3 regions of the Streptomyces sp. 12E genome follow, and region 1 is predicted to be linked to each of the others. Evidence: predicted binding sites of a transcription regulator. Region 1 holds the regulator's gene; each other region holds the start of a gene.

Region 1 (5,797 bases):
GCCGGCCCTGGCGGCGGCCTTGCGCAGGGGCGCGGTGAGGTGGTGGACGTCCGGGTAGGCGGCGGGCGCGTACGGGCCGTGCTCGCGCAGGAAGCGGTTGACCAGGGCGCGGGCCGGCCGGCCCGAGAAGGCGCGGGTCAGCTCGGTGCGGACGTACAGGGGGTCGGTGAGGGCCTGTTTGTGCAGGGCGTGCGCGCCGGACTCGTGGGCGGCGACGAAGGCCGTGCCGAGCTGGGCCGCGGCGGCGCCGGCCGCGAGGACGGCGGCGATCTGGCCGCCGCGCATGATGCCGCCGGCGGCGACCACCGGGATGCCGACCGACTCCCGGACCTGGGCGACGAGGGAGAGCAGTCCGACGCCCGAGCCGTCCGCCTCCGGGTCGTCGCGGTGGGCGCCCTGGTGGCCGCCGGCCTCCACGCCCTGCGCGATCACCGCGTCCGCGCCGGCCCGCTCCACGGCCCGGGCCTCCTCCGCGGTCGTGGCGGTGACCAGCGTGAACGTGCCGGCGCGGCGCAGCGACTCCAGGACCTCGCGGGCCGGCACGCCGAAGTGGAACGACACCACCGGCACCGGGTTGTCCAGCAGCACGGCGAGTTTGGCGTCGTAGCCGTCGTCGCGGCCGCTGTCGGGGTCGCCGAGCGCGGTCTCGTACCAGGAGGCCTCACCGGCCAGTTGGTGGGCGTAGACGTCGACGGCGGCGGGGTCGGCCGTCTCCGGCTGCGGCAGGAAGAGGTTGACGCCGAAGGGGCGGGAGGTCAGCCCCCGCACCTGCTTGATCTCCTGGTACATCCCGTCCGCGGTCTTGTACCCGGCGGCCAGGAAACCGAGTCCGCCCGCCTCGGACACTGCGGCGGCGAGCTGCGGCACGGCGACACCGCCCGCCATCGGCGCCTGCACGATCGGGTGCGGGCAGATATCGGTCAGCACGGAGGGCATGACGGCATGTTGTCACGTCCTCCGACCAACTCCGAATCCACCCTTCCTCTTGGCATAAGCCGCTTTTCGACAGGGCGGCGCCGACCGGTCAACGCCCGTCGAACGCGTCCTTCAACCGCGAGAACAACCCCTGCCGGCCGGGCTGACCGTGCCCGCCCGGGGGACCACCCCCGGACCCCCGGCAGCACACCAACCGCCCGGCACCGACCGGTCAACGCCCGTTGAACGCGTCCTTCAACCGCGAGAACAACCCCTGCTGACCGGGCTGACCGTGCCCGCCCGGGGGACCACCCCCGGACCCCCGGCAGCACACCAACCGCCCGGCGCCGACCGGTCAACGCCCGTTGAACGCGTCCTTCAACCGCGAGAACAACCCCTGCTGACCGGGCTGGAACTGTCCCGTGGGCCGTTCCTCGCCCCGCAGCTTGGCCAGCTCCCGGAGGAGGCGTTCCTGTTCGGGGTCGAGCTTGGTCGGGGTCTGGACCTCGACGTGGACGACGAGGTCGCCCCGGCCGCCGCCGCGCAGGTGCGTGACGCCCCGGCCGTGCAGCGGGATCGACTGGCCGGACTGGGTACCGGGCCGGATGTCGACCTCCTCCATGCCGTCCAGCGTCTCCAGCGGCACCTTGGTGCCGAGGGCCGCCGCCGTCATCGGGAGGGTGACCGTGCAGTGCAGGTCGTCGCCGCGCCGCTGGAACTGCGTGTGCGGGAGCTCGTGGATCTCCACGTACAGGTCACCGGCGGGGCCGCCGCCGGGCCCGACCTCGCCCTCGCCGGCCAGCTGGATCCGGGTGCCGTTGTCGACACCGGCCGGGATCTTGACCGTGAGGGTGCGCCGGGAACGGATCCGGCCGTCGCCCGCGCACTCCGGGCACGGGGTGGGGACGACGGTGCCGAAGCCCTGGCACTGCGGGCAGGGGCGGGAGGTCATGACCTGGCCCAGGAAGGACCGCGTGACCTGCGAGACCTCACCTCGGCCCCGGCACATGTCACAGGTCTGCGCGGTGGTGCCCGGAGCGGCGCCCTCGCCGCTGCACGTCGTGCAGACGACGGCCGTGTCGACCTGGATGTCCTTGGTCGTGCCGAACGCGGCCTCGTCGAGCTCGACGTCGATGCGGATCATCGCGTCCTGGCCCCGGCGGGTGCGCGAGCGCGGCCCGCGCTGCGACGCCGTGCCGAAGAACGCGTCCATGATGTCGGAGAAGTTGCCGAAGCCACCCGCCCCGAAGCCGCCCGCGCCACCGCCGCCGGCCTGCGAGAGGGGGTCGCCGCCGAGGTCGTAGACCTGCTTCTTCTGCGGGTCCGACAGCACCTCGTAGGCGGCGTTGATCTCCTTGAACCGCTCCTGCGTCTTCGGATCAGGATTGACGTCCGGGTGCAGCTCGCGGGCGAGCCGCCGGAAGGCCTTCTTGATCTCCTCCTGCGACGCGTCGCGGCGCACGCCGAGTACGGCGTAGTAGTCCGTGGCCACTACGACTCCGCCAGGATCTGTCCGACGTACCGTGCCACTGCGCGTACCGCTCCCATCGTTCCCGGATAGTCCATGCGGGTCGGTCCGACCACGCCGAGCTTGGCAACCGCCTCGCCGCCCGAACCGTAGCCCACCGACACGACGGACGTGGAGTTGAGTCCCTCGTAGGCGTTCTCGTGCCCGATGCGCACGGTCATGCCCGAATCCCCCGCCTCACCAAGCAACTTGAGGAGCACGACCTGCTCCTCGAGCGCCTCCAGGACAGGCCGGATCGTGAGGGGGAAGTCATGTCCGAAGCGGGTGAGATTGGCGGTGCCGCCGATCATCAGCCGCTCCTCGTTCTCCTCGACGAGCGTCTCCAGGAGAGTGGAGAGCACCGTCGAGACCGTACCGCGGTCCTCCGCCTCGAACGCCTCGGGGAGGTCCTCCACCAGGCTGGGCACATCGGTGAACCGACGGCCCGTGACCCGGCTGTTCAGGCGGGCCCGCAGGTCCGCCAGGGAGGACTCGCCGAACGGCGCCGGGCAGTCGACCACGCGCTGCTCCACCCGGCCGGTGTCCGTGATCAGCACCAGCATCAGCCGCGCGGGGGCGAGGGCCAGCAGTTCCACGTGCCGCACGGTGGAGCGGGTCAGCGACGGGTACTGCACGACGGCGACCTGCCGGGTCAGCTGCGCGAGCAGCCGCACGGTCCTGGCCACCACGTCGTCGAGGTCGACGGCGCCGTCGAGGAAGTTCTGGATGGCCCGCCGCTCGGGCGGGCTCATGGGCTTGACGCCGGCGAGCTTGTCGACGAACAGGCGGTAGCCCTTGTCGGTGGGGATGCGCCCGGCGCTGGTGTGCGGCTGGGCGATGAAGCCCTCGTCCTCCAGGGCCGCCATGTCGTTGCGCACGGTGGCCGGGGAGACGCCGAGGTTGTGCCGCTCGGTGAGCGCCTTGGAGCCGACGGGCTCCTCGGTGCCCACGTAGTCCTGAACGATGGCGCGCAGCACCTGGAGCCTGCGTTCACTGAGCATCGCGCACACCTCCAGAAGCCTTCCGCGCGGTACCTTCCCTGTCCGCCTGGCACTCTTCGTGCACGAGTGCCAGACTTCCCCGCCCAGTGTACGGCCGGGGGGTGCACCCCGGGCAAGGCCGGTCCCCTCGCCGTCGCGCCGGACGGCGCCGTCCCCCGATAGCGTCCCGGTATGACCGTGACTTGGGAAGAGCCGGGATGGGAGCAAGTGGCCGCCGGGGTGGGACGGCGCCGACTGCCGGTGTGGGACTGCACGGTGGGGCTCGTCGTGGGCCCGGACGGCGTGCTGCTCGTCGACGCGGGTTCCGGTCCGGGCGAGGGCGCACGGTTGCGGACGGAGGTGCAGGCGCTCACCGGTCGCCGTGTGACGCATCTCGCGCTCACCCACCCCCACTTCGACCACGTCCTCGGGGCGGCGGCGTTCGCGGGCGCGGAGGTGTTCGGCGCGGTGGGCGCGGACACCGTGCTGACGGGCCGCGGACGTGAGGAGCTGCGCGCGGACGCGGTGCGCCACGGGCTGGACGCGCGGGTGGCCGAGGAGGCCGTGGACGCGCTGGTCCCGCCCCGGCACGCGGTGAGCGGCGAGCGGACGCTCGACCTGGGCGGCGGCCTGCGGGTGCTGCTGGCGAACGTGGGCCCCGGGCACACCTCCCATGACCTCGCGGTACTGGTCCCCGGCGACCCGGAGGTGGTGTTCTGCGGCGACCTGGTCGAGGAGTCGGGCGAGCCGCAGGCCGGTCCCGACGCCGTACCGTCCCGCTGGCCGGCCGCCCTGGACCGGTTGCTGGAGCTGGGCGGCGAGGGCGCCCGGTACGTCCCCGGCCACGGCGCGGTGGTGGACGCGGCGTTCGTCCGGGCCCAGCGCGACGCCCTGGCGGCCCGTTTCGGCGTGTCGGACTGATCACGGCGGGCGGGATCCTCGTATCGTCGTCAGAATGCGCCAGTACTCCGCCGATCTGACCCCTCCGTGGAAGAAACCGCAGCCCGTCCCCGAGGTCGCGGCCGAGCCCGGCCTGGTGGTGGAGGAACCCGGCAGCGGCTTCTGCGGCGCGGTGATCCGCTGCGAGGCGGGCACGGTGACCCTGGAGGACCGCTTCGGGAAGCACCGGGTGTTCCCGCTGGAGCCGCGGGGCTTCCTGCTGGAGGGCCGCGTGGTGACGCTGGTGCGGCCGCCCGCCGGTCCGGCGCGCCCCACCCGTACGGCGTCCGGTTCGGTGGCCGTTCCCGGCGCGCGGGCGCGGGTGGCCCGCGCGGGGCGCATCTACGTGGAGGGGCGGCACGACGCGGAGCTGGTCGAGAAGGTGTGGGGCGACGACCTGCGCGTCGAGGGCGTGGTGGTGGAGTACCTGGAGGGCGTCGACGATCTGCCGTCGGTCGTCGAGTCCTTCGCGCCGGGGCCGGACGCGCGGCTGGGCGTCCTGGTGGACCACCTGGTCCCGGGCTCGAAGGAGTGGCGGATCGCCGAGGCGGTGACGAGCGAGCACGCGCTGGTGGTGGGCCACCCGTACATCGACGTCTGGGAGGCGGTGAAGCCGGCGTCGGTCGGCATCGAGGCGTGGCCCCGGGTGCCGCGCGGGCAGGACTGGAAGACGGGGGTGTGCCGGGCGCTGGGCTGGCGGGTGGCGAACACCGGCGAGGCGTGGCAGCGGATCCTCGGCTCGGTGCGCTCCTACAAGGACCTGGAGCCCCAGCTCCTGGGCCGCGTGGAGGAACTGATCGATTTCGTCACGGCAACGGCCAGCGGTGGGGCCTGACACCCGGCAGGGTGCCGAATCCGCTGGTGTCGAGTTCGACACCCAGGGCGTCGAGGGCCAGCGGATCACCGAACTTCGTTTTCTCCTGCCCCTTGTAGTCGGCCTTCCCCCCCCGTGCCGACAGGGTCTGTCAGCAGAACGCACTGCGCCATGATCGGATCGACGATGAGGTACACGGGCACGCCGCCCGCGGCGTAGATCGATCGCTTGACGCCGTAGTCCCGGTCGACGCTGGTCTTGGAGACGACCTCCATGACCATCGTGATGATCCTCGACGGCAGCAGGCGCCCGGATGCGGGAGGGACGTCGGGCTCCAGGACCACCAGGTCCGGAACGGGCTCGCTCGCCTCGTCGACGATGTCGACGTCCTGGGTCTGGAGGCGGGCCCAGTACTTGCGTGGAATCTGGTCCTGCACATCGGCGACGATGAGGTTGTGCACCAGATCAGGGCTGGCCACCATCACGATTTCCCCCCGGAGAAGCTCGACCCTGACGCCCTCGGGAGGCTCGAACTCCTCGAAGAACCTGGTCATCCCACGCTCGTCCACAGCGGTCATCTCCGTGGCCCTCCACATCCGCCGCGTTCTTTTGGCGGCAGCCCACGAACCAGGTTAGGGACCG
Region 2 (5,797 bases), 2.0 Mb from region 1:
GCGGCCATCGCCGCCTGCCACGCGCACGCGTACCGCTACGAGGAGACCGACTGGCCCCGCATCGCCGCCCTGTACGCCCTGCTCGCCGTCCGCGCCCCCTCCCCGGTCGTCGAGCTCAACCGCGTGGTGGCCGTCTCCATGGCCGAGGGCCCCGCCGCCGCGCTGCCCCTGGCCGACGCCCTGAACGGCGTGCCGGCGCTGCGGGACTACCACCTGCTGCCCAGCGTCCGCGGCGACCTGCTGGCCCGTCTGGGCCGCACGGAGGAGGCCCGGGCGGAGTTCCGGCGCGCGGCGTCGCTGACCCGCAACGCACGCGAACGGGAGCTGCTGCTGCGCCGCGCGGCGCGGACCGGCGCGTGATCACCGCACCGGGTGCCCCAGCAGCATCGTCGGGGCGCCGGCGACGCGGGTCAGGAAGACCGTGACGGACCCGGCGCCGTGCGGTTTGGGCAGCACCTTGCGGCGCAGCTCCTCCGGCTCGACGGCCGAGCCGCGCTTCTTCACCGTCAGCGTGCCGACCCGGCGCTCGCGCAGCAGCGCCTTCAGCTTCTTGACGTTGAACGGGAGCCGGTCGGTGAGCTCGTAGGCGGTGGCGTACGGCGTCGGGCGGTGCTCGTCGGCGGTGACGTAGGCGATGGTCGGGTCGATGAGCCCGCCGTCGAGTTCCGCGGCGACCTCGGCGACGAGGTGCGACCGGACGACGGCGCCGTCGGGCTCGTACAGGTACCGGCCGGGCGGGCGGACCGCGGGGTCGGGCAGCCCGCGGGAGAGGAGGGTGCGCGGACCGGGGAGGAGGGTCGCGCGGACCGCCGCCTCCTGCCCGGCGCCGAACCACAGCACCGCCTCCTTCACGTCCCCGCCGTCCGAGATCCACTCGGCCTCCGCGTCGGCGGGGACGGCCTCGTGCGGGATGCCCGGCGCGACCTTCAGCGCGGCGGCGCGCGGTGCCGTGCGGGCCGCCTCGACCGCCCAGGACAGCGGGGGCGAGTACGCCTCGGGGTCGAAGATCCGGCCCCGCCCGCCGCGCCGGGCCGGATCGACGAACACGGCGTCATGGCCGGCCGTGTCCACCTCCGTCACGTCCGCCTGCCGCACCTCGATCAGGTCGGAGAGCCCCAGTGCGTCGGCGTTCGCCCGCGCGGCCGCCGCGGTGAGCGGATCCCGGTCCACCGCCAGCACCCGGATCCCGGCACGGGCCAGCGCGATCGCGTCCCCGCCGATCCCGCAGCACAGGTCGGCCACGGAGGCCACACCGAGCTCCCGGAACCGCCGTGCCCGGTACGCCGCCACGCTCGCCCGCGTCGACTGCTCCACCCCGTTCGGCGTGAAGAACATCCGCCGTGCGTCCTCCGCCCCGAACTTGGCCGCCGCACGCTGCCGCAGCCGCGCCTGGCCCAGCGCCGCCGACACCAGGTCGGCGGGGTGTTCGCGGCGCAGCCGGGTCGCGACGGCGAGTTCACGGGCCGGATCGGTGTCGCGCACCTCGTCGAGGAGGGCGCGGCCTTCGGGGGTGAGGAGGGGGGCGAGGTCGTTCACCGGGTCATTGTGGGCCAGTCGGTGGACCGTGTGCCTCCGGTCGCGGTGTCGGGCCGGATCGCCGGTGGCGGACTGCGAGGATCCGGCACCATGCGAGCAGTAGGACAAAACGATAAAAGGCGGCCATTCGGCGGTGTGCGGATCGGCCTCGCGGTACTCGCTCTCGCCTCCATCGCCGCCGGCTGCGGACCGGGCGGCGGCGCCCCGGCCGAACCGGCGGGCGGCCAGCAGCCCCTGCAGGCGCCCCCGGCCCGCGCGCTCGACGCCTACGCCACCAAGCTGCGCGCGGCGCACGCCGCCAGGGTCGCCGCCGCGAGACGCTGGGGGCTGAAGCGGGTGCCGCTGACCGCTCCGCCGCCCCCGGCGAAGAAGCCCCGGATCACCACCCGCGACGGCTTCGAGGTCGACGGCCACCGGCGGCTGGAACTCCCCCCGGTCTTCACCACCGTCCCCACCGACGAGAAGATCCTCTTCCTCACCATCGACGACGGCGCCGAGAAGGACCCGGCGTTCCTGCGGATGATGAGCGAGCTGAAGGTCCCGTACAGCGCCTTCCTCAGCGACTACCTGGTCAAGGAGGACTACGGCTACTTCGAGGAGATGCGGGACCGGGGCGTGGCCCTGCACAACCACACCCTCCGCCACCCCTACCTGCCGGCCCTGTCCTACGCCCGCCAGAAGCGTGAGATCTGCGGCATGCAGGAGGTCATCGAGGAGCGCTACGGCGAGCGCCCCGTCCTCTTCCGCCCGCCCTACGGAAACTACGACAAGGCCACCCTGCGCGCCGCCAAGGCCTGCGGGATCACCCACGTCCCCCTCTGGAACGAGGAGGTCTTCGTCGACCGCTGGGAGTACCGCGAGTGGGACCGCGCACTGCACCCCGGCGACATCGTCCTCAGCCACTTCCGGGGCCGCGGGGACTGGAAGGGCACGATGCCGGACATGATCCGCCGCTTCCTGGACAAGGCCACGGCGGAGGGGTACGCGGTGGCCCGCCTGGAGGACTACCTGTGAGGGGCCGTCTCCTGGCGGGCGCCGTCGCCCTGCTGGCCGTGATCGCCGGATGCGGTCCGCCGGGCGGGACGGGGGACGGCGCGGGCCGGTCGCCCGGAGCCGGCCCGGCGCCGGGGACCGGCGCCCTCCCGCCCGTCGTCGACCGCGTCCCGACCCGTGACCGGGTCGTCTTCCTCACCTACGACGACGGCGCCGAACGCGACCCCCGCTTCGTCGAGCTGGTGCGCGAGCGCCGGCTCCCCGTCAGCCTGTTCCTCACGGACAGCGTGGCGGGCCCCGGGTACGCCCACTTCGCCCGGCTGCGCTCGGTCGGTGCGAGCCTGCAGAACCACACCCTCGACCACCCCGCCCTGCGCGGCCTGCCCTACGCCGGCCAGCGCGCCGAGATCTGCGGCCAGCAGCGCAAGCTCGCGTCCCGCTTCGGCGTCCGCCCCCGCCTCTTCCGCCCGCCCTACGGCACGTACGACACCACCACCCTGCGGGCCGCCGCGGACTGCGGCATCGCGGCGGTGGTGCTGTGGAGGGTGACCCTGGAACCCGACGGCCACCTCACCTACACCGACGGCCCCCGCCGCCTGGAACCCGGCGACATCATCGCCGTACCGTCGGGCGAGGCCCCGTCGCTGACCCTGACGGAACGGACGACCCGGCTGCTGGACGAACTGGCGGAGCGGGGACTGGGGGTGGGGAGACTGGAGGACCACGTCGGACCCCGTCGACCCGCCGACGGCAACCGGCGGGCGCCGCTCACCTTCCAGCCCGTCCGGCGATCGAGGACGAGGTCGTCCGGGCCGAAGCGGGGGGCCGGGGCGGCAGCCCCCGGTGACGGTCACCGCGACACCGCCGGCTGCACGACCCGGTGCCGAAAAGGAACCCGCCCCCGCGACGCGCCGCGGGCAATTGGCACTCCGCTTGACCGAGTGCTAATCGCAGTCATAGTCTCAGTTCTGGCACTCCCCCCTGGAGAGTGCCAAACACGCGACGGGCAGGTCCGGCACCCGCGACGACGGATCCACCTGGTCGCCACCTCAGACAGTTAACCCCGTGAGATCTCCGAAGGGGGAGGTCGGATCGTGACGACCGCCAGCTCCAAGGTTGCCATCAAGCCGCTCGAGGACCGCATCGTGGTCCAGCCGCTCGACGCCGAGCAGACCACGGCTTCGGGCCTGGTCATTCCGGACACCGCCAAGGAGAAGCCCCAGGAGGGCGTCGTCCTGGCCATCGGTCCGGGCCGCATCGAGGACGGCAAGCGCGTCGAGCTCGACGTGAAGGTCGGCGACGTCGTTCTGTACAGCAAGTACGGCGGCACCGAGGTCAAGTACAACGGCGAGGAGTACCTCGTCCTCTCGGCCCGCGACGTCCTCGCGATCGTCGAGAAGTAAGGGGAACCCGGGGGTCACCCCCGGACGACCCGACCTCGAAGCAAGCACTTTTTGCTCGAACCACTGCGCCCCTGGCCCCAGCATCCGATAAGAAGCCGGGCGCCCGGGGCGCAGTGATTTCACCCAGATTTCCGAGAGGGCTCCCGCTGCCATGGCGAAGATCCTGAAGTTCGACGAGGACGCCCGTCGCGCCCTCGAGCGCGGCGTCAACAAGCTTGCCGACACGGTGAAGGTGACGATCGGCCCGAAGGGCCGCAACGTCGTCATCGACAAGAAGTTCGGCGCCCCCACCATCACCAACGACGGTGTCACGATCGCCCGCGAGGTCGAGATCGAGGACCCGTACGAGAACCTCGGCGCGCAGCTGGTGAAGGAGGTGGCGACCAAGACCAACGACATCGCGGGTGACGGCACCACCACCGCCACCGTGCTGGCCCAGGCGCTGGTCCGCGAGGGCCTGAAGAACGTCGCCGCCGGCGCCTCCCCGGCGCTGCTGAAGAAGGGCATCGACGCGGCCGTCGCCGCGGTCTCCGAGGACCTGCTCGCCTCGGCCCGCCCGATCGACGAGAAGTCCGACATCGCCGCCGTCGCCGCGCTGTCCGCCCAGGACCAGCAGGTCGGCGAGCTCATCGCCGAGGCGATGGACAAGGTCGGCAAGGACGGTGTCATCACCGTCGAGGAGTCCAACACCTTCGGTCTGGAGCTGGACTTCACCGAGGGCATGGCCTTCGACAAGGGCTACCTGTCGCCGTACTTCGTGACGGACCAGGAGCGCATGGAGGCCGTCCTCGACGAGCCCCAGATCCTCATCACCCAGGGCAAGATCTCCTCCATCGCGGAGCTGCTGCCGCTGCTGGAGAAGGTCATCCAGGCCAACGCCTCCAAGCCGCTGCTGATCATCGCCGAGGACGTCGAGGGCGAGGCCCTGTCGACCCTGGTCGTCAACAAGATCCGCGGCACCTTCAACGCGGTCGCCGTGAAGGCCCCCGGCTTCGGTGACCGCCGCAAGGCGATGCTGCAGGACATGGCCGTCCTCACCGGCGCCACGGTCGTCTCCGAGGAGGTCGGCCTCAAGCTCGACCAGGTCGGCCTGGACGTGCTCGGCTCCGCCCGCCGCGTCACCGTCACCAAGGACGACACCACGATCGTCGACGGTGCCGGGAACAAGGAGGACGTGCAGGGCCGCGTCGGCCAGATCAAGGCCGAGATCGAGACCACCGACTCCGACTGGGACCGCGAGAAGCTCCAGGAGCGCCTCGCGAAGCTGGCCGGCGGCGTGTGCGTCATCAAGGTCGGCGCCGCCACCGAGGTGGAGCTGAAGGAGAAGAAGCACCGTCTGGAGGACGCCATCTCCGCGACCCGCGCCGCGGTCGAGGAGGGCATCGTCTCCGGTGGTGGCTCCGCGCTGGTCCACGCCGTCAAGGTCCTCGAGGGCAACCTCGACAAGACCGGCGACGAGGCCACCGGTGTCTCCGTGGTCCGCAAGGCCGCCGTCGAGCCGCTGCGCTGGATCGCCGAGAACGCCGGCCTCGAGGGCTACGTCATCGTCTCCAAGGTCGCCGAGCTCGAGAAGGGCAACGGCTACAACGCCGCCACCGGCGAGTACGGCGACCTGGTCAAGGCCGGCGTCATCGACCCGGTCAAGGTGACCCGCTCCGCCCTGGAGAACGCCGCCTCCATCGCCTCCCTGCTGCTGACGACCGAGACCCTGGTCGTCGAGAAGAAGGAAGAGGAAGAGCCGGCCGCCGCCGGTCACGGCCACGGCCACGCCCACTGAGCGACCCGCTCGCAGCACGACGAGGGCCCGGCGCCGCTGTTCTCCAGCGGCGCCGGGCCCTCGCCCGTGGGGCGCCCCTCTACTTGTA
Region 3 (5,797 bases), 900 kb from region 1:
CTGAGCACGCACGGCCGTGGCGGCGAGTACCTGACCTGCGCGCAGGACTCCGGCGGCACCTGGCGCTGGTCGGACGGCGTCTCCGGCTGACGTCCGGTCGACGCCGGCAGGTCAGGCCACCCTGCGTGCCTGGTACTCCGCGACCTGCGCCATCGGCGGCCGTTCCACCGTGTCCACGGAGTGCGTACGGGGGGCGAAGGTGTTGCCGACCCGCTCGAACTGGGTGAGCGCGGGACGTATCAGGTGGCCGCGGGCCAGGCGGAGCTGGGCGGTGCGGTAGATCGTGGCGGCCATGCGGCCGAGGGCCTGGCCGTCCTGGTGACGGTGCTTGCGGACGCCGACGTCGACCTGGGCGAGGGCGTCCAGGCCGACCAGGTGCAGGGCGTCGACCAGCATGCCGAGCTCGACGCCGTACCCGACCGGGAACGGGAGCTGTTCGAGCAGGCTCCGGCGGGCCGCGTACTCGCCGCCCAGCGGCTGGACGAAGCCGGCCAGCTGGGGCCAGTGCATGTTCAGCAGCGGGCGGGCCATCAGCTCCGTGACCCGGCCGCCCTGGCCGGCCGCGGTGCCGAGCGGGCGGTCGTACATGGCCTTGACCAGCTGCACGTCCGGCTCGGTGAGCAGCGGGCCGACGATGCCGGAGACGAAGTCGGAGGAGAACTCCCTGAGGTCCGCGTCGACGAAGCACACGATGTCACCGCGTGTGACGAGCAGCGACCGCCACAGCACCTCGCCCTTGCCGGGCACGGCCGGGATGCGGGGGAGGATCACGTCGCGGTGGACGACGCGGGCGCCCGCCGCCGCGGCCACCTCCGACGTGCGGTCGGTCGATCCGGAGTCCACGACCACGACCTCGTCGACGAGCGGCACCCGCCGCACCAGATCCCGGCGGATCACCGTGACGATGTCACCGACCGTCGCTTCCTCGTTGAGGGCGGGCAGTACCACGCTCACCGTCCGGCCCGTGGCGCGCTTGGCGGCCAGGAGCTGGTGCAGCGGCCGGTCGGTCACCGACCAGGAACGCTCGCCCAACCAGCGCTCGACTTCTTCCAGCACGGTCAGCGGCTCCTCACTTGTGATCCATCTCGCGGTTCGGACGACTATCTCAAACGCCCCGCTCGTCGGTTACAGTCTTGAACAGCGCGGAAGCCCACCGCAGGCCGGGGGTGTCGCGCGGACAACTGAACACCGCTCATCCAGAGGGGCAGAGGGACACGGCCCGATGAAGCCCCGGCAACCCTCCAGCCGGTTCTCGTAGATCACTGTTGATCTTTTCCGCGAGGCTCCCGGCTAGGGAAGGTGCCAAATCCGTCTCACGGCGAGATGCGTCGTGAGGAAGATGAGGAGAAAGGGCCTCGCCTCACATGGCTGTGCACACTGTTGCAACCACCACCGATTCCACCGTAGGCGCATCCGCCTCTTCCGTCGACTTGGGCCCCGCCGCCGCGCTCTCCTGCCGCGAATGCGGGCACCGGGTCCCCCTGGGCCCCGTCTTCGCCTGCGAGGAGTGTTTCGGCCCGCTGGAGATCGCGTACGACTTCTCGGCCCACGACACCGAGGAGCTCCGCAAGCGGATCGAAGCGGGCCCCGCGAACATCTGGCGCTACGCGCCGTTGCTGCCCGTGCCGGCGGACGTGGCGACCAAGCCGAACCTGAACCCCGGCTGGACCAAGCTCGTCCAGGCCGACAACCTCGCGCGTGAGCTGGGCGTCGACGCCGGCAAGCTGTTCGTCAAGGACGACTCGGGCAACCCGACGCACTCCTTCAAGGACCGCGTCGTCGCCCAGGCCATCGAGGCCGCCCGCGCCTTCGGCTTCACCACCCTCTCCTGCTCCTCCACCGGCAACCTCGCCGGCGCCGTCGGCGCCGCCGCGGCCCGGGCGGGCTTCCGGTCCTGCGTGTTCATCCCGCACGACCTGGAGCAGGGCAAGGTCGTCATGGCCGCCGTCTACGGCGGCGAGCTCGTCGGCATCGAGGGCAACTACGACGACGTGAACCGCTTCTGCTCCGAGCTGATCGGCGACCCGGCCGGCGAGGGCTGGGGCTTCGTCAACGTCAACCTGCGGCCGTACTACGCGGAGGGGTCCAAGACCCTCGCGTACGAGATCTGCGAGCAGCTCGGCTGGCGGCTGCCGGACCAGATCGTGATCCCGATCGCCTCCGGCTCGCAGCTCACGAAGATCGACAAGGGGCTGCAGGAGCTGATCAGGCTCGGCCTGGTCGAGGACAAGCCGTACAAGATCTTCGGTGCGCAGGCGGAGGGCTGCTCGCCGGTGTCCACCGCGTACAAGGCGGGGCACGACGTCGTACGTCCGCAGAAGCCGGACACGATCGCCAAGTCGCTGGCGATCGGCAACCCGGCGGACGGGCCGTACGTCCTGGACATCGCGCGTCGCACGGGCGGTGCGGTGGAGGACGTGGACGACGGGCGGATCGTCGAGGCGATCAAGCTGCTCGCGCGCACGGAGGGGATCTTCGCGGAGACCGCGGGGGGCGTGACCGTGGGGGTCACCAGGAAGCTCCTCGAGAGCGGGGCGCTCGACCCGTCCCTGACCACGGTCGTGCTCAACACGGGTGACGGTCTGAAGACGTTGGACGCGGTGGCCGGCACGGGGCTGACCGCGACGATCCGTCCGAGCCTCGAGTCGTTCCGCGAGGCCGGGCTCGTCTGAGTCGTTTCGTCCGCGGGCCGCCTGTGGCCGACCGCGCCCACGCGGCGGCAGCCGCATGTCAAACACAGCCCCGCGCCCCCAGGGGCGTCACCTGACCGGAGGTCTTGTCGTGAGCGTCACCGTTCGTATCCCCACCATCCTGCGCACCTACACCGGTGGGCAGGCCGAGGTGAGCGCCGAGGGCGCCACCCTCGGCGAGGTCATCCAGGACCTGGAGAAGAACCACACCGGTATCGCCGCCCGGGTGCTGGACGACCAGGGCAAGCTGCGGCGGTTCGTCAACGTCTACGTGAACGACGACGACGTGCGGTTCGAGCAGGGGCTCGAGACGGCCACCCCGGACGGGGCCGGCGTGTCCATCATCCCGGCGGTGGCCGGCGGCTGATCATTACCGTCGGTAACGACGGTTGCCGAGCGTTCGGCGCACTGCCCCCTCCGTGAGAGAAGCGGAGGGGGCAATTCCATGAGATTGGGCGCGGTAGAGTTGGGGAACGCGCTCCCGATCCACCGATCGGGAACACTGAATTCCTGCCGCGGGCCGACTGGATATGGCCAAAGTGCGCGCCCCCTTCGCGGCATTTTACCCCTTTATGCGGCCCGACTTGCCCTGGATTCAGGCGAATTCTCGCCACACTCCGGACCGGCGTCGTCCAGATTTCTCGTCCGACTGACCTGTTGCAGACGGCAGTTGGACAGATACATTCAGCCGCGGTCGACGCGTTCCGGCGCACGCCCCCAACCGTTGGGGGGTGAGGTCTGACCCGGATCCGCGAAGTGTGGATCTGTGCAAGGGCCAGTAATAGGGGAGTTAGGCATGGCTCAGGGCACCGTCAAGTGGTTCAACGCGGAGAAGGGGTACGGCTTCATCGCGGTCGACGGTGGTGCGGATGTTTTCGTCCACTACAGCGCGATCCAGATGGACGGCTACCGCACCCTCGAAGAAGGCCAGCGGGTCGAGTTCGAGATCTCGCAGGGTCAGAAGGGCCCGCAGGCCGACATGGTTCGTCTCAGCGCCTGAACGCGCTACCTGCCGCAAGCATCTTCTGCCGACGAAGGGCCCGCGACCTCCCGGGGTTGCGGGCCCTTCGCCATGCCCGCGTACGGCCGAACGGTGTTCGCGCGCGGCTGAGCGAGCCCCGCGACTCTCCGAAGGCGCTTGCACTCGCATGGGTCGAGTGCTAATCATTGGCGTTAGCACTCTGAAGGTGAGAGTGACAACGAAGGACCGGGTCGGTGAGGCCCGCGGGCCGTGTGGGGCAAGGAACCACGGGGTCGGCGAGCCGTCCGTCGCGGGCGCGGGCGCGGTCCGAAGGAATCACCCCCAGTCCTGGAGGGACCACTTCACATGGCCAAGATCATCGCGTTCGACGAGGAGGCGCGGCGCGGCCTCGAGCGCGGCATGAACCAGCTCGCGGACGCCGTCAAGGTGACGCTCGGCCCCAAGGGCCGCAACGTCGTCCTCGAGAAGAAGTGGGGCGCCCCCACGATCACCAACGATGGCGTGTCCATCGCCAAGGAGATCGAGCTCGAGGACCCGTACGAGAAGATCGGCGCCGAGCTGGTCAAGGAAGTCGCCAAGAAGACGGACGACGTCGCCGGCGACGGTACGACCACCGCGACCGTTCTCGCCCAGGCCCTGGTCAGGGAGGGCCTGCGCAACGTCGCCGCCGGCGCCAACCCGATGGCTCTGAAGCGCGGCATCGAGAAGGCCGTCGAGGCCGTCTCCGGCGCCCTGCTGGAGCAGGCGAAGGATGTCGAGACCAAGGAGCAGATCGCCTCCACGGCCTCCATCTCCGCCGCCGACACCCAGATCGGCGAGCTCATCGCCGAGGCCATGGACAAGGTCGGCAAGGAAGGCGTCATCACCGTCGAGGAGTCCCAGACCTTCGGTCTGGAGCTGGAGCTCACCGAGGGTATGCGCTTCGACAAGGGCTACATCTCGGCGTACTTCGCCACCGACATGGAGCGTATGGAGGCCGTCCTCGACGACCCGTACATCCTGATCGCCAACTCCAAGATCTCCAACGTCAAGGACCTGCTCCCGCTCCTGGAGAAGGTCATGCAGTCGGGCAAGCCGCTGCTGATCATCGCCGAGGACGTCGAGGGCGAGGCCCTGTCGACCCTGGTCGTCAACAAGATCCGCGGCACCTTCAAGTCCGTCGCCGTCAAGGCCCCGGGCTTCGGCGACCGCCGCAAGGCCATGCTCGGCGACATCGCCATCCTCACGGGCGGCGAGGTCATCTCCGAGGAGGTCGGCCTCAAGCTGGAGAACGCGACGCTCGACCTGCTGGGCAAGGCCCGCAAGGTCGTCATCACCAAGGACGAGACCACCATCGTCGACGGTGCCGGCTCGGCCGACCAGGTCCAGGGCCGCGTGAACCAGATCCGCGCCGAGATCGAGAACAGCGACTCGGACTACGACCGCGAGAAGCTGCAGGAGCGCCTGGCGAAGCTCGCCGGCGGTGTCGCGGTCATCAAGGCCGGCGCCGCCACCGAGGTGGAGCTCAAGGAGCGCAAGCACCGCATCGAGGACGCCGTCCGCAACGCGAAGGCCGCCGTCGAGGAGGGCATCGTCGCCGGTGGTGGCGTGGCCCTGCTGCAGGCCTCCCAGGTCTTCGAGAAGCTGGAGCTCGAGGGTGACGAGGCGACCGGCGCCCAGGCCGTGAAGCTCGCGCTCGAGGCCCCGCTGAAGCAGATCGCCGTCAACGCCGGCCTCGAGGGCGGCGTCGTGGTGGAGAAGGTGCGCAACCTGACCCCGGGCCACGGCCTGAACGCCGCGACCGGCGAGTACGTCGACCTGGTCAAGGAAGGCATCATCGACCCGGCGAAGGTGACCCGTTCCGCGCTGCAGAACGCCGCCTCCATCGCCGCGCTGTTCCTCACCACCGAGGCCGTCATCGCCGACAAGCCGGAGAAGGCCGCGGCCCCGGCCGGCGGCGGCATGCCGGGCGGTGACATGGACTTCTGATCCTTCCGGGGATCGGACCCGTCCGTCACGTACCGAGGGCGGCGCACCCTGCTACCGGCAGGGGGCGCCGCCCTCGGGCGTTTCAGGCGGCGCACCACGGCACACGGCAGGTGTGCGGCGCCGCGCCCTGCGGGCACAGGCCCCGCAGCACCGCCTT

Evidence for each region. Region 1 encodes HrcA, which represses chaperone genes, less so after heat shock. Its sites were predicted from a motif close to TTNGCACTCNGNNNNNCNGAGTGCNAA; they were not measured.
Region 2: a site for HrcA is predicted at 3,451-3,477, ahead of groES (co-chaperone GroES). Genes of this name have one in related genera too.
Region 3: a site for HrcA is predicted at 3,828-3,854, ahead of groL (chaperonin GroEL). Genes of this name have one in related genera too.

Annotation. Positions count from the first base shown of each region.
Region 1 is NZ_JBVNCJ010000001.1:2,417,629-2,423,425, forward strand. It holds gene ACZ8ZB_RS11385 (nitronate monooxygenase) at 1-936, opposite strand, end outside; gene dnaJ (molecular chaperone DnaJ) at 1,271-2,407, opposite strand; gene hrcA (heat-inducible transcriptional repressor HrcA) at 2,407-3,423, opposite strand; gene ACZ8ZB_RS11400 (MBL fold metallo-hydrolase) at 3,595-4,323, shown strand; gene ACZ8ZB_RS11405 (DUF3097 domain-containing protein) at 4,358-5,176, shown strand; partial or broken gene ACZ8ZB_RS11410 (Uma2 family endonuclease) at 5,148-5,751, opposite strand.
Region 2 is NZ_JBVNCJ010000001.1:4,417,759-4,423,555, forward strand. It holds gene ACZ8ZB_RS20620 (RNA polymerase sigma factor) at 1-360, shown strand, start outside; gene ACZ8ZB_RS20625 (THUMP-like domain-containing protein) at 361-1,536, opposite strand; gene ACZ8ZB_RS20630 (polysaccharide deacetylase family protein) at 1,672-2,550, shown strand; partial or broken gene ACZ8ZB_RS20635 (polysaccharide deacetylase family protein) at 2,547-3,257, shown strand; gene groES (co-chaperone GroES) at 3,624-3,932, shown strand; gene groL (chaperonin GroEL) at 4,084-5,709, shown strand; gene ACZ8ZB_RS20650 (pectate lyase) at 5,789-5,797, opposite strand, start outside.
Region 3 is NZ_JBVNCJ010000001.1:3,313,187-3,318,983, reverse strand. It holds gene ACZ8ZB_RS15325 (hypothetical protein) at 1-90, shown strand, start outside; gene ACZ8ZB_RS15320 (glucosyl-3-phosphoglycerate synthase) at 112-1,056, opposite strand; SAM riboswitch class I at 1,190-1,346, shown strand; gene thrC (threonine synthase) at 1,365-2,672, shown strand; gene ACZ8ZB_RS15310 (ubiquitin-like small modifier protein 1) at 2,782-3,057, shown strand; gene ACZ8ZB_RS15305 (cold-shock protein) at 3,487-3,690, shown strand; gene groL (chaperonin GroEL) at 4,018-5,640, shown strand; gene ACZ8ZB_RS15295 (hypothetical protein) at 5,723-5,797, opposite strand, start outside.